DNA from 4 places in the Rhodococcus sp. P4_F5 genome. Region 1 is predicted to be linked to each of the others. Evidence: riboswitches for the same ligand, from Rfam matches in the RefSeq annotation. Region 1 holds a riboswitch; each other region holds the start of a gene.
The links. A riboswitch is a leader RNA that binds a small molecule or an ion and turns the genes downstream of it on or off. The one in region 1 is predicted to bind cobalamin.
Positions count from the first base shown of each region.

Region 1 (3,200 bases):
GTCGTCGGAGCAGCCACACGAACGCCGGCACCCCGACGACGGCGGTGACGATGCTGATGGGCAGTTCCCGCCCGGGCATGACCGTGCGGGCGGCGATGTCGGCCCACACCAGCAACAGGGCGCCCACCAGAGCGACCACCGGGAGCAGGCGCGCGTGCAGCGGCCCGACGAGCATCCGGGCCGCGTGCGGCACCACGAGTCCGACGAAGCCGATGATGCCGGCCTGCGCCACCAGCGCCGCCGTGCACAGCGACGCCACCACGTACAGCACCCAACGCGACCGCTCGACGTTGGTGCCGAGGCTCGCGGCGGCACGCTCACCGAACGCGAACGAGTCCAGTACCCGGCTGTAGGCCAGGAAGATCGTCATCGTCGCGGCGACGACGACGAGGATGCCGACCAGACCCGACCAGCGCACGCCGGCCACCGAGCCGAGAGTCCAGTTCAGCACCCGGTGGGCGGAGTCGCGGTCGCCGAACAGCACCAACGCCGACGTCAGCGCCGCGGCCAACTGCCCCACCGCGATACCGGCGAGGACGAGTCGACCGGGCAGCAGCGCCCCGGACCGGGACGTCGCGATGACGAACACCAGCAGCAGGCTCCCGAGGGCACCGAGGAATGCTGCGGACGAGACGGCGCCGAATCCCAAGGCGCCCACCGCACTCGCGCCGGTCGTCAACGCCAGGACCGCACCCAACGACGCGCCCCCGGACATGCCGAGCAGGTAGGGGTCGGCCAGCTGGTTGCCGGTCAGCGACTGCAGCACCGCGCCGCACAGGGCGAGTCCCGCGCCGATCGCCGCGGCCGCCAGTACCCGTGGCATCCGCAGGTCCACGACGATGTGGGTGGTGAGCAGGTCAGTGCCCGGGCCGATGCCGAGGCGTCCGGCGATCGACTCGACGACTGTGCCGATCGACAGGTCGGCCGCGCCGATCGCGACCCCGGCCGCGCAGCTCACCACGAGCAGCGCGACCAGGATCACCGACCAGCCGGTGCTGGTCGCCGCGGCTACCCGGGCCGGCACCCGGGTCGTCGGACTCATGCCCCGTTGCCGCCCAGCTGCTCGGCGACCAGGCTCGCGCCCTCGATGGTGCGCGGTCCCGGCGTGCTCGCCGAGAACGGGACCACGACGAACGCGTCGTCCCGCACGGCCTTCAGGTCCTTCAGGGCCGGGTCGCTCCGCATGTAGTTCTTCTTCTCCTCGGCCGTGTCCCACGACGCGTCGGCGAGGACGATGACGTCGGGATTCGCGGCCAGCACCGTCTCCCAGCTGCCGTCGAGCCACGCGCCGTCGGCGTTCGCGAAGACGTTGGTCCCGCCGACCGCATCGATGATCAGCTGAGGTCCGCCGGCGTTGCCGCCGACGTACGGGGTGTCGGTGTTGCTGTCGTACCAGAAGATGCTCTTGCCCTTCGCGGGCGCCGCGGCCTCGATGCCGCTGAGGGTCTCGCGCATCTGCGCGACGACGGCGTCGGCCTCGGACTCGCGGCCGAACAGGGTCCCGTAGTCGGTGACCTCGGTGCCGATCGAATCCCAGGACACGGCGGGACGGGTCGACTTGTCCTTGCAGCCGAACGGGGAGACGTAGGTGGCGACACCGAGGGCGTCGAACGACTCGTGCGAGCCGACGGCCTTGTCGTCGAACGCGCTCGAGTACGACGCGAGCACCAGGTCGGGCTTGACCTCGAGCAGGGCCTCGCGGCTCGGGTAGTCCTTCTCGTCGAGCGACGGGACCTGCGCGTAGGCGGAGGCCCACTGCGGTGCGATGGTGTCGTCGAGGTAGGCCGTGCCGGCCATCCGGTCCTGGGCGCCGATCGACAGCGCCGTTTCGGTGGCGCCCTGGTTGAGGGTGACGCCGCGCTCGGCGGGTCCGGCGAGGGTGACTGTGCGACCGCAGCTCTGCAGGGAGATCGCAGCGGTGTCGCCGTCGGAGTCCGACGACCCGCCACACGCGGACAGGGTGAGGGCGGCAGCGATCGACAGTGCCGCGGAGGAGATGACCCGGGGGGAGATACGCGAGCGAGCTCGCGACGAAACGAGGGTGCGCAAAGCGACCCGCCTTCCATGACTCGTGGAAAACATCAGGGCTGCGTCACGGCCGGTCTCCTGGCTTCGCAGGGATGACCGGCGACCGCACCTTCCCAGATGCCTGCGCACCCAGTGGTCGGAGCTCGAGCCCCAAGCGGTCGACGTACCTGCTCACAGTGGCGAGTACCGCGCCGGTTTCACACCGGACTTCCCGAACACCGTGACAACAAGTGGACCCTAACCGACGCGGGTGACCACCACGAAAGGCCCGGCCTCGGTGACCGAGAACCGCGGGTCCTCGAACAGCTTCTCCGGGAACGTCACGGTGTAGCGGCGCACGTTCGGGTCGTTCGGGTACACGTCCTCCGCGAGGCGCAGGGTGTACCCGTCGTCGGACTGGCGGAAGACGAACGTGTCGGGGCCCCGCAGGCCGGTCGCGTCCATCGCCTCGATCAGCTCGTCGGGGGTCTGCAGTTCCGTCCAGGACTCGATGTAGGCGGCCCGCCTGTCGAACTGCGCCAACGGGTTTGCGTAGTGCGAGGTGAGCCCCTGGAACCCGAAATACGGGTAGAAGCTCAGGAAGCTGGTGTCGGCGGTGAGCACCACGGTGTCGGACCGCGGGCCGGGGCGCTGCGCCTGGATCGCCTCGTCCACCGCCGCGTAGTAGGCGGCGGCGCCCGGCGGACGCTGGTCCGCGCGCACCCCGTCGCCGTCCGTGTCGGTGTAGGCGATGGTGATCTCCGGCGCCAGCAGGTGCGGGATGGACTGGGCGAACGCGAGCGCGCCGAGCGCGCCCACCGCCACCACCGCGGCCTTGACCCGGGGGTTCTCGCTGGTCGCGAGGATCAGCCAGCGGGCGAAGTCGACGAAGCCGAAAACACCTGCGGCGCCGAGCAACACGATGAGCACCGGCTCGAGCCGGAAGGACAGCAGGGTGGTGCCGACCGCCGTCGCCGCCATCGACATCAGGACCCACAGGTACGCCGCGACCACGCCGAGGCCCAGCGCCTGCGCGCGCCGCGACGAGGCGGCGCGACCGGCCAGCCACACCGTGCCGAGCAGGCACAGCGCCCCGGTCAGGTCGCCGTCGAACATCGGCAGCGGCAGGTCCGCGCCGGCCTCGGGCAGGTAGTGGGTGGCGGAGCCGGTGCCCGACAGCGTGCCGGTGCGCA
Region 1 is NZ_JBFUJP010000034.1:48,829-52,028, reverse strand. It holds gene AC1DU4_RS15200 (FecCD family ABC transporter permease) at 1-1,042, opposite strand, end outside; gene AC1DU4_RS15195 (ABC transporter substrate-binding protein) at 1,039-2,049, opposite strand; cobalamin riboswitch at 2,080-2,266, opposite strand; gene AC1DU4_RS15190 (galactan 5-O-arabinofuranosyltransferase) at 2,266-3,200, opposite strand, start outside.

Region 2 (3,200 bases), on a different contig from region 1:
CTCGTACCAGCTCCTGCCCGACCGCCCGGTCGGCGCACGGATCAGCAACATCGACGAGGTCGCCGCGCGCAAGGGCCTGTCCGCGGCCGAGGCGCAGCAGCTGGCGGCCCGCGTCACCGCCGTCGCGGCCGAGGACGGCCTGGTGATGGACTTCGACATCGCGATTTCCGCCAACACCTTCGACGCGCACCGGCTGGTCCACCTGGCCGGCGACCGCACCGACGAGGTGATGGAGGCGTTGTTCCGGGCGCACTTCACACAGGGCCGGGTGGTGGACGACCGCGAGGAACTGGTCGCCATCGCCGCCGAGGTGGGTCTGGACGCCGACGAGATCCGGGCGGCCCTGGAGACCGACACCGCCGCCGATCAGGTGCGGGCCGAGACCGAGGAGGCCCAGCGGCTCGGGATCAACGGCGTGCCGTTCTTCGCGGTGAACCGGGCGATCGGTGTCTCGGGGGCGCAGCCCGTCGAGGTGTTCACCCAACTGCTCGAGCAGGCGTTCGCCCAGTCCGGCGCGATCGTCACAGTCGACGGTGACGGTGGCGCCTGCACCGACGACACCTGCGCGGTCTGAGCGGCCACCCCTACGCCTGACCGAATGTCGCATTCGTTCACCTCAGCTGAACGAATGCGACATTCGGTCGGTGTTGCGGGTCGGTGTTGCGGGTCGGTGTTGCGGGTCGGTGTTGCGTTGCGCGGTGGGGGTCAGCGACCGGCGACGGCGACCGCTGAGCGCGTACGGGCGGCGCGTTCGGTGAGGAAGGCGAAGCCCAGCCCGAGCGCCAGCCACAGCGTGGCCTGGACTGTGAGCGAGGAGATCCGGAACTCCCAGAGCAGGGAGGCCGGGAAGTCGCTGCCCACCTCGTCGACGTCGGGCAGCGCCAGGTAGCCGACGCCGACGACCACCAGGAACGCGAGCAGCGGGGCCGCGATCCGGACCGTCAGGAAGTCGTTGGCCGCCACGATCCTGGCGGCGTACGCGGCGACGGCGACGGCCAGCAGCCCGAGGACCACCGATGCCAGCCACAGCAGCGTCCGCTTGTCGATGGTGTCCGGGTCGCCCACCGCGGGCGGGTTCGCCGGGTACTTGAAGAACGGCACGGCCTCGATCGCGAGCCACCCCAGCCCGGCCAGCGCCAACGCGAGCACGGGTGCGGACAGCGTGCTCGCGCGCCGCGCGTAGTAGGTCACCGAGGCGTAGATGGCGCCGAGGGCGAGGCCGGCGAGCGCGGTGGCCAGGAACAGGCCCGCCCGCTGCCCGTCCCGGCTGACCAGCGCGTCCTCGCCGTGCGAGTGGGCCGCGTCGGTCTCGGCCGCGGTGGCCGCGGCGCCCGGGGCGGGGTGCTCGTGGGCCTCGGAAGTGGCGTGTTCGTGGGCCTCGGCCGCGGACGGCTCGGCCTCGGCGGCCGCGGATGCCGACTCCTCGATGGCGATGGCCGCGTTGACGTGCGGCTCGCCGATCACGAACGCGACGGCACCGGCCAGCAGCCCGGCGACGAGGCCGGCCAGCAGCCCGCGGATGAGGAGGTTCTTGAAGGACTCGGTCAGTGGCACGGCAGGCCCAGCAGGTGGCGACCGTCGTGCATCAGCTCGTGCATGTACATGCCGGTGCGAGAGACCGCGCCCTGGTCGAAACCGACCAGGTACAGCGTCAACATCGCGAGCAGTACGACGCCCGCGATGATCATCGCGATGCCGATGGAATCGGTTGCCCTGCTGGGGGCGTGAACGTAAGCCATGGTTCCTCCTGGGATTTCGCGTCCCTAAAAAATCCTGGCGATGATGACGGTGTCTGGCTGTCGAGGCTGACGAACGCCTCGATCACAGTGGCGCGACCGCTCCGGACTTGCACCGGATTCCCGTCCACCATCGCATTACCCGCAGACTTTCGCACCTGATGCGAAGTCGTGTCAATCGGGTCCCCGAAGGGCGAGGGTCAGTCGCCGAGGAAGGGGTGGAGGTGCTTGGCGGCCTTCTGCGGCGTCTTCGCGTCGACACCCTCCCCGACGGCCTGCAGTTTCCAGCCACCTGCCTGCCGGTAAACCTTGGCCATCACCATGGCGGTGAACGGCATGCCGCCCTTCAGCGTGAACCGCGCGAGCTCGGCCTGGATCGTGGCGTCGACGAGCCGGCAGAACGCGTTGTCGACCTGCTCGAACGTCTGCCCCCGGAACGAGGTCACGACGAAGACGATCGTGGTCACCCGGGCGGAGACGGCGCTCAGGTCCACCGCGATCACCTCGTCGTCACCGTCACCGTCGCCGGTGAGGTTGTCGCCGGAGTGGACGATCGAGTTGTCGGTGGACTTCAGCTTCCCGAAGTAGACGACCTCGGCCAACTCGGTGCCGGCGAACAGCAGCGCGGAGGCGTCGAGGTCGATGTTCGCCTGGCGCGCGCCGAACCGGCCGCGGGTGACGACGGGATCCCAGCCCAGGCCCATCCGGATCTGGGTGAGTGCGACACCGCCGTCCTTCTTCAGGGTGACCTTCTGGCCCTTGGTCAGGCTGACGGGCCTGCTCTTGGTCAGGCTGACCTCCGCAGGTGCCGCAGGTGCCGCAGGTGGCGCGGGTGCCGCGGGTGCCGCAGGTGCCGCAGGTGCCGCGGGCGGCGCCGGGGGAGCCGGCGGTGCAGCGGGGGTGGGGGCCGGCTCGTCGTCGACCGACACCCCGTGGTCGGTGACCAGCGCCGCGAAGCCCCCGGCGTAGCCCTGGCCCACCGCCCGCACCTTCCAACCACCCTGGCGGCGGTACAGCTCGAGCGCAATGACGATCGACTCGCTGTCCAGGCCGTCGATCCGGTACTCGTACAGCATGTTTCCCGCGGTGTCGGCGACCCGCGCCGTCGGGGCGGCGAACCGGCCGAAGCTGCCGGTGGGGTCGTCGAGGGTGATCACCGCGCGCACCTGCTCGACGTCCGCCGGCACCGCGCCGAGCGAGACCGCGAGCTCGGCGGACTGACCGGGCACACCCGGCTGCAGGCGCACGCCCGGACCGGTCGGCTGGTTGAAGAAGACGAAGTCCTGGTCCGAGCGGACCTTGCCCTGCGCGGTGACCAGCAGCGCGGACAGGTCGGCGGCGGCGGTGAGCGCGAGTGAGACAACGACGTCGTCGACGGTCAGGGTCGCGTTCTGGCCCTTGGTGAGCTGCTCTGGCACGGTGATCGTCCTTCGGGTCGTCGGGCTGTGGTCGGTCTGTTCAGGG
Region 2 is NZ_JBFUJP010000003.1:92,341-95,540, forward strand. It holds gene AC1DU4_RS03255 (DsbA family oxidoreductase) at 1-574, shown strand, start outside; gene AC1DU4_RS03260 (CbtA family protein) at 706-1,554, opposite strand; gene AC1DU4_RS03265 (CbtB domain-containing protein) at 1,545-1,739, opposite strand; cobalamin riboswitch at 1,767-1,892, opposite strand; gene AC1DU4_RS03270 (TerD family protein) at 1,937-3,154, opposite strand; gene AC1DU4_RS03275 (HAD family hydrolase) at 3,195-3,200, opposite strand, start outside.
Region 2: another riboswitch for cobalamin. It lies ahead of AC1DU4_RS03265 (CbtB domain-containing protein); the one in region 1 lies ahead of AC1DU4_RS15195 (ABC transporter substrate-binding protein).

Region 3 (3,200 bases), on a different contig from region 1:
GCCGGCGGCAACCTGGGTCGATGCGTCGGCCATCACTCGACCTCGGTGGCGATGGCGTTGAGGGCGGCGGCGGTGATCGCGCTGCCACCGCGGCGGCCGCGGACCACGAGGTACTCGGTCTCGCCGCTGCGCGCGATCAGGTCCTCCTTGGACTCGGCCGCGCCGATGAAGCCGACCGGGCAGCCGATGATCGCCGCCGGACGGGGCGCGCCCTGGTCGATCATGTCGAGGAGGTGGAACAGCGCGGTCGGTGCGTTGCCGATCGCGACCACCGCGCCCTCGAGCTTCGGGCCCCACAGCTCCAGCGCCGCGGCGGAGCGGGTGTTGCCCAGCTGCTCCGCGATCACCGGGACCCGCGGGTCCGCCAGCAGGCAGAGCACTTCGTTGTTGGCGGGCAAGCGCTTTCGGGTGACTCCGGAGGCCACCATCGTCGCGTCGCAGAGGATCGGGGCGCCGGCGCGCAACGCGGCACGCGCGGCGGAGACCACACCGGGGGAGAAGGCGACGTCGTCGACGAGGTCGACCTGGCCGCAGGCGTGGATCATCCGCACCACCGTCTGCGAGACGTCCGCGGGGAACCGGGTCAGGTCAGCCTCGGCGCGGATCGTGGCGAAGGACTGACGGTAGATCTCTGCCCCGTCGCGGATGTAGTCGGTCATGCGGACCACGATAGTGGCTTCAGGACGACGGCCGATCCACCCGGTAGCCGTCGCCGGTGGCCACCACGTCGGTAACCTCGCCGCGCGGTCGGCCGCACTTTCGCTCGCAGCCCGCCCAGTGCTGACGGCCCTCGCCGATCTCGCCGGCCGCCAGCGCCGCGCCCAGGTCGGCCCGCACGTCGGCCAGCGCCTTGCCGCATCCCGGACGCCCCGTGCACGCGCTGACCTGCAGCCACGGCGAGTTCTCGTCGAAAATCAGGCCCATCGGCGCGAGCACCCGCACCACCTGCTCGGCCGTCCAGTCGTCTAGGTCGCAGACCAGCACCGAACGCCAGGGCGTGACGACGAGCGGCTTGTCCACCGCCGCCAGGAACTCCGCGACCCGGGCGCTCATGGTGCCGAGCGCGAGCCCGGCGGCGAGGGTCACCGCGCCGTCGCCGTGGTCGAGCCAGCCGATGGGCCCGGTGCCCACCGCGGGCAGGTCGACGGTGTCGGCGGTCCCGGCGCTCAGGCCCAGCCCGCTCAGCAGACGCTCTACGCCGCCGTCGATCTCGTGCAGGCGCCACTGGTCCTCGCGGATCTCGAGCAGCAGGCGCGCGGCGGCGAGGAGCACCTCGACGCCGTCGGCCGCGGGGATCCGGGCGCCGTGGTCGCGGCCCGCCAGCACCAGCGCCACCTCGTCGGCCCCGACGGCGTGCAGGCCCAGGTCCGCCGACAGCCCGGAGACGTCGCCGCGGCCGTCGTCGAGGGAGAACATCACCCGTCCCGGCAGCGCGGCCAGCGCGGGATCGGCGCACAACCCGCGGTCGAGGTCCTGGACCCAGCCGCGCACGTCCACCCGCCCGCCGATCCGTCCGGAGAGGGGGCTGGCCAGGATGTTGCGCACCCGCTCGTGGCTGGGCGAGGGCAACAGCCCGGCTTCGGCGAGCCGGTCCGCGAACGCGGCCGGGTCGGTCACGGCCCGCAGCTGGATGTTGCCGCGGGAGGTGAGCTCGAGCTCGCCGCCGGCGAGGTCGTGGGCCGCGGTGGCGAGCGTCTGCAACTGCGCGGCGGTCAACGCGCCGCCGGGCAGCCGCACCCGGGCCAGCGCGCCGTCGGCGGCCTGGTGCACCTGCAGGGCGCCCGGGCAGGCGTCGGGGCGGGACCGGTCGCCGGTGGCCGGTCGGGGGGAATTCGGGTTCGCGGACATCGTCTCCAGGTTACGTTCCGCGCACCGGTAGGCTCAGCGGCGCTTGCGACAGCTCACGAGGAAACCGGTGTGAATCCGGTGCGGTCGCGCCACTGTGACCCGGCACGGCCGGGGAGTCAGACACTCGTGTGCTGCCGTCCGGAACCAATGGGGCGCGAGACCCCGAGGAGGCCTCACCCGTGATCCTGCTGTTGTCGACGTCCGACACCGACCTGCTCAGTGCCCGTTCCAGCGGCGCCGACTACCGCTGGGCCAACCCCGCCCGGCTGCTCGTCGACGACCTGCCCGCCCTGCTCGACGGCGTCGACCTGGTGGTGGTGCGGATCCTCGGCGGCAAGCGCGCCTGGGAGGAGGGCCTGGACGCGGTGCTCGCGGCGGGCCTGCCGACCGTCGTGCTCGGCGGCGAGCTGGCCCCGGACGCCGAGCTGATGGAGCTGTCCACGGTGCCCGGCGGCGTCGCCGCGGAGGCCCACGCCTACCTCGCGGAGGGCGGGTCGGAGAACCTGCTGCAGCTGTCCAACTTCCTCTCCGACACGGTGCTGCTGACGGGCCTCGGGTTCGACGCGCCCACGCACACCCCCACCTGGGGTCACCTGGATCGGCCGTCCGCCGTGCCGGAGGCCGACGCGACCGTCGCGGTGCTCTACTACCGCGCGCAGCACCTGGCCGGGAACACCGCATACGTCGAGGCGCTGTGCCGGGCGATCGAGGACCGCGGCGCCCGGGCGCTGCCGATCTTCTGTGCCTCGCTGCGCACCGCGGAGCCGGAGTTGCTCGACGCCCTGCGCGCGGCCGACGCGATGGTCGTGACCGTGCTGGCCGCCGGCGGCACCCGGCCCGCGGGCGCCACCGCGGGCGGCGACGACGAGGCCTGGGACGTCACCGAACTCGCGGCGCTGGACGTGCCGATCCTGCAGGGCCTGTGCCTGACCAGCAGTCGTGAGACCTGGGAGGCCAACGACGACGGCCTCTCGCCGATGGACGTCGCGACCCAGGTCGCCGTGCCCGAGTTCGACGGGCGGCTGATCACGGTGCCGTTCTCGTTCAAGGAGATCGACGCCGACGGCCTGACCAGCTACGTCCCCGACCCCGAGCGCGCGGCCCGGGTGGCCGGCATCGCGGTACGCCACGCCCGGCTGCGGCACATCCCGGTCGCGGACAAGCGGATCGCGCTGATGCTGTCGGCCTACCCGACCAAGCACGCCCGGATCGGCAACGCCGTCGGCCTGGACACCCCTGCCAGCGCGATCGCGCTGCTCACGCAGATGCGTGACGCCGGTTACGATCTCGGCCCGCTCGACGGCGAGGACGCACTGCCGGGGCTGGCGGCCGGGGACGGCGACGCGCTGATC
Region 3 is NZ_JBFUJP010000013.1:51,759-54,958, forward strand. It holds gene cobJ (precorrin-3B C(17)-methyltransferase) at 1-33, opposite strand, end outside; gene AC1DU4_RS08450 (precorrin-8X methylmutase) at 33-659, opposite strand; gene cobG (precorrin-3B synthase) at 679-1,848, opposite strand; adenosylcobalamin (AdoCbl) riboswitch at 1,895-1,985, shown strand; gene cobN (cobaltochelatase subunit CobN) at 2,028-3,200, shown strand, end outside.
Region 3: another riboswitch for cobalamin. It lies ahead of cobN (cobaltochelatase subunit CobN); the one in region 1 lies ahead of AC1DU4_RS15195 (ABC transporter substrate-binding protein).

Region 4 (3,200 bases), on a different contig from region 1:
CGGGAGGAGCCCGACGTCCGGAGCGCGTTGGAGGTGCTGATCCGCTACGAGCACACCTACAACGAGGCCCTGCGAATCCGGTTGACCGAGGCCAGCGGACTGGCCACGCTACGGATCGGCCTGGACCTCGGCGAGACCGTCGACTCCCGTCAGTCGATCGAGCTCGCCGTCGGCGCGACCCATCAGATCCTTCGCGGCTTCCTCGGCTCCCGCTGGCAGCCCGTCACGGTCGGTTTCACGCATCCCGCGCCGGCAGACACCAGCACGTATCGCCGAATATTCGGCAACACGGTGGAATTCGAGTACGAGACCACGGGCATCGTGTTCTACGCCAACGATCTCAATGCCCCGAACCAGCTGTCCGACGAGCTGCTGCGGCCCTACGCCCGGCAACTCCTGGACGGGCTCCCCGCCTCCACGGAGACGACGGCGTTGGACCGGACCCGCGAGCTGATCGAGGTCCTGTTGCCCACCGGCCGCTGTTCCGTCGAGCAGGTCGCCCGGAGCCTCGGGGTGGACCGGCGGACCGTGCACCGGCAGCTCGCGGCGTCCGGCGAGACGTTCACCTCGGTGCTCAACTCGGTGCGCATCTCGTTCGCCGAACGGTTCGTGACGAACCCGCGGTACTCGCTGACCGAGGTCGCCCTGCTGCTGGGGTTCTCCACCCCCGGCAGCTTCACGAGGTGGTTTCGAAGCCAGTTCGATCAGACACCAAGCGAGTGGCGCGCCGTCCAGATCAGCCCCCGCGAGGGCTCCGGACCTCGGTGAGCGCCGTCAGTCGTCGAAACCCCCGCGAACCCGCTTGCCCGTGAGTTCGTCCGTCCCGCACACCAGGTCCGCCACCAGGGTCTCGGCGTCGTCCGGGTCGAGCCCGGCGAACCACTCCCCGCGGGGGTAGACGACCACCAGCGGCCCCAGGTTGCACGGGCTCAGGCAGCCAGACGCGGTCACCATCAGTGCGGGCTGCGGCGCCGCCTTCGCGGCCGCGGTCAGCGCGCGGTGCACCGGCCCGGCGCCGTAGGCCATGCACCGGGGCCCCTTGCACACCAGCACGTGGTCGCGGTGCGGTTCGATCTCCGACCAGGCGGGGCTGCGGTACGAGGCGGGGCTCGCCGTGACGGCCGATCCCGCACCGTCGCAGGCCGACGCCACTGCCGCGGCGACGGCGGTCTCGGCGCCGGTGTCCTCGCCGAAGGTGACCAGGAGGTCGGCGCCGGCGCGCGTCTCGCGCCAGTTCGCGACGGCCCTCTGCGTCCAGGTGATCAGGTAGCGGTCGCGCGGGACCGCCACCGGCAGCAGCAGCACCGCGCCCAGGCCGTCGGCGACGGCCGCGTCGAGGGCGTCGTGCAGCGTCGGGGTGGCCGCGTCGAGGTAGGCCAGGGTGACGTCGCCGTCCCGGTGGCCGCGCACCTCGCGCAGCAGCCGCTCCGCGGACTTCTCGTCGACCCCGCTGACCGTCGGCCGCAGCACCAGCACGGTCCGCCGGCCGCGGCGGTCCGCGCGCTCTGCTCGTGGCGCGGACAGGGCTCCGCCTGCAACATTCATCGTGTGATCGGTCCATCCTCGTGGCGTGATCGAGCGTCGACGAGGGTGGTATCTGGCTACGTGCCTCCCGCGGGGAGGCACTCACAGTGGCGGGACCGCGCCGGATTCGCACCGGCTTCCCATGACCTCGACGATCATGACCGCTGCAGGCTATCGCACCCACGTCCGCCCGAATCCGCCCGTCCCCGCGACCGTTTCGCCTCACCGCCGGAACCAACCCGTCTCGTCCGAGTCGATCAACCCGCTCATCTCCAACACCGGCAACGCGCCCCGCACCGAGTTCAGTGGCAACCCCGACCCCTCCGAGAGTTCCCGCACCCCAACCGAACCCGACGCCGGGAACGCTTCGTACACCTGCGCCGCCCTTGCCGACAGCCCGTCCAGCCGGCGCGCCGGACCGGACTCCGGCTCCCCCACCTCGATCGGCCCGGCCGCCTCGGCGACGTCCGCCGCCCGCGCCGCCAGCCGGGCCTCGCCGTCCCGGATCATCCGGTGACAGCCCACCGACGCGGCGGAGGTCACCGGCCCCGGCACCGCCAGGACCGGCCGGCCCAGGCGCGCGGCCCAGGCGGCGGTGTTGCGGGCCCCGCTGCGGGCACCGGCCTCGACCACCAGGACCGCGTTCGCCAGCGCCGCGACCAGCCGGTTCCGCGCCAGGAACCGGTACCGGGCCGGCGGCGTACCGGGCGCGTACTCGCTGACCACCAGGCCCTCCTTCGCGATCTCCCGCAGCAGCCGCCCGTGGCCCGCGGGGTAGGCCCGGTCCACCCCGCAGGCCAGCACCGCCACGGTCGGCGTGCCCGCCGCCAGCGCCGCCCGGTGCGCGGCGCCGTCGATGCCGTAGGCCGCCCCGGAGACCACGGTCCAGCCCTCCCCCGCCAGGTCGTCGACGAACTGACTCGTCGCGTGCTCGCCGTAGCCGCTGGCCGCCCGGGTCCCCACCACCGCGACCGCGCGTTCGGTCAGCCCCGCCACCGAACCGCCGCCGAGCACCCACAGCGCCAGCGGCGGCGCCGACTCCCGGTCCGCCCGGGGCTCGACCCCGTCGAAGGCGAGCAGCTTCCACTCCGGCCAGTCCTCGTCGTCGGGGGTCAGAAGTCGGCCGCCGAGCCGCTCGACCAGCGCGAGGTCCCGCTCGGCCGTGTCCAGGTGCCGGCGCGCCTGCGTCCGGGCGCGCAACACCTCCGGCAGTTGCGCCCCGCGCACGGCCCGCGCGGCCTCCTCGGGGCCGACCGCCCGCACCAGTTCCACCAGCGGCGCGCACGGCCCCTGCGCCACCTGGGACAGGTACGCCCAGGCCGCCGCCCTGGTGTTCACGCGCCGCTCCGATCCTTGAAGCCCAGCTCCCGGAAGCCCAGCGCCAGGCCCACCTCGTCCTCGCCCGGCACCGGCAGTCCCTCCAGGTCGGACAGCGTCCACGCCACCCGCAGCGCGCGGTCCGCGCCGCGGGCGGTGATCTGACCCTCCCGCAGCCCCCGTTCGAGCGGCACGAGGGCCCGCCGGGACAGCCGAAAGCGTTGCCGCAGGGCGGGACCGGGCACCTCGGCGTTGGTGCGCCACCCGAACTCCTGCCAGCGCGCGACGGCGGCGGCGCGTGCGGTCGACACCCGCTCGCGCACCGACGCGGTGGACTCCGCGGCGTCGCCGTTGAGCGC
Region 4 is NZ_JBFUJP010000007.1:3,825-7,024, forward strand. It holds gene AC1DU4_RS05560 (AraC family transcriptional regulator) at 1-768, shown strand, start outside; gene AC1DU4_RS05565 ((2Fe-2S) ferredoxin domain-containing protein) at 775-1,545, opposite strand; cobalamin riboswitch at 1,573-1,723, opposite strand; gene dprA (DNA-processing protein DprA) at 1,747-2,862, opposite strand; gene AC1DU4_RS05575 (YifB family Mg chelatase-like AAA ATPase) at 2,859-3,200, opposite strand, start outside.
Region 4: another riboswitch for cobalamin. It lies ahead of AC1DU4_RS05565 ((2Fe-2S) ferredoxin domain-containing protein); the one in region 1 lies ahead of AC1DU4_RS15195 (ABC transporter substrate-binding protein).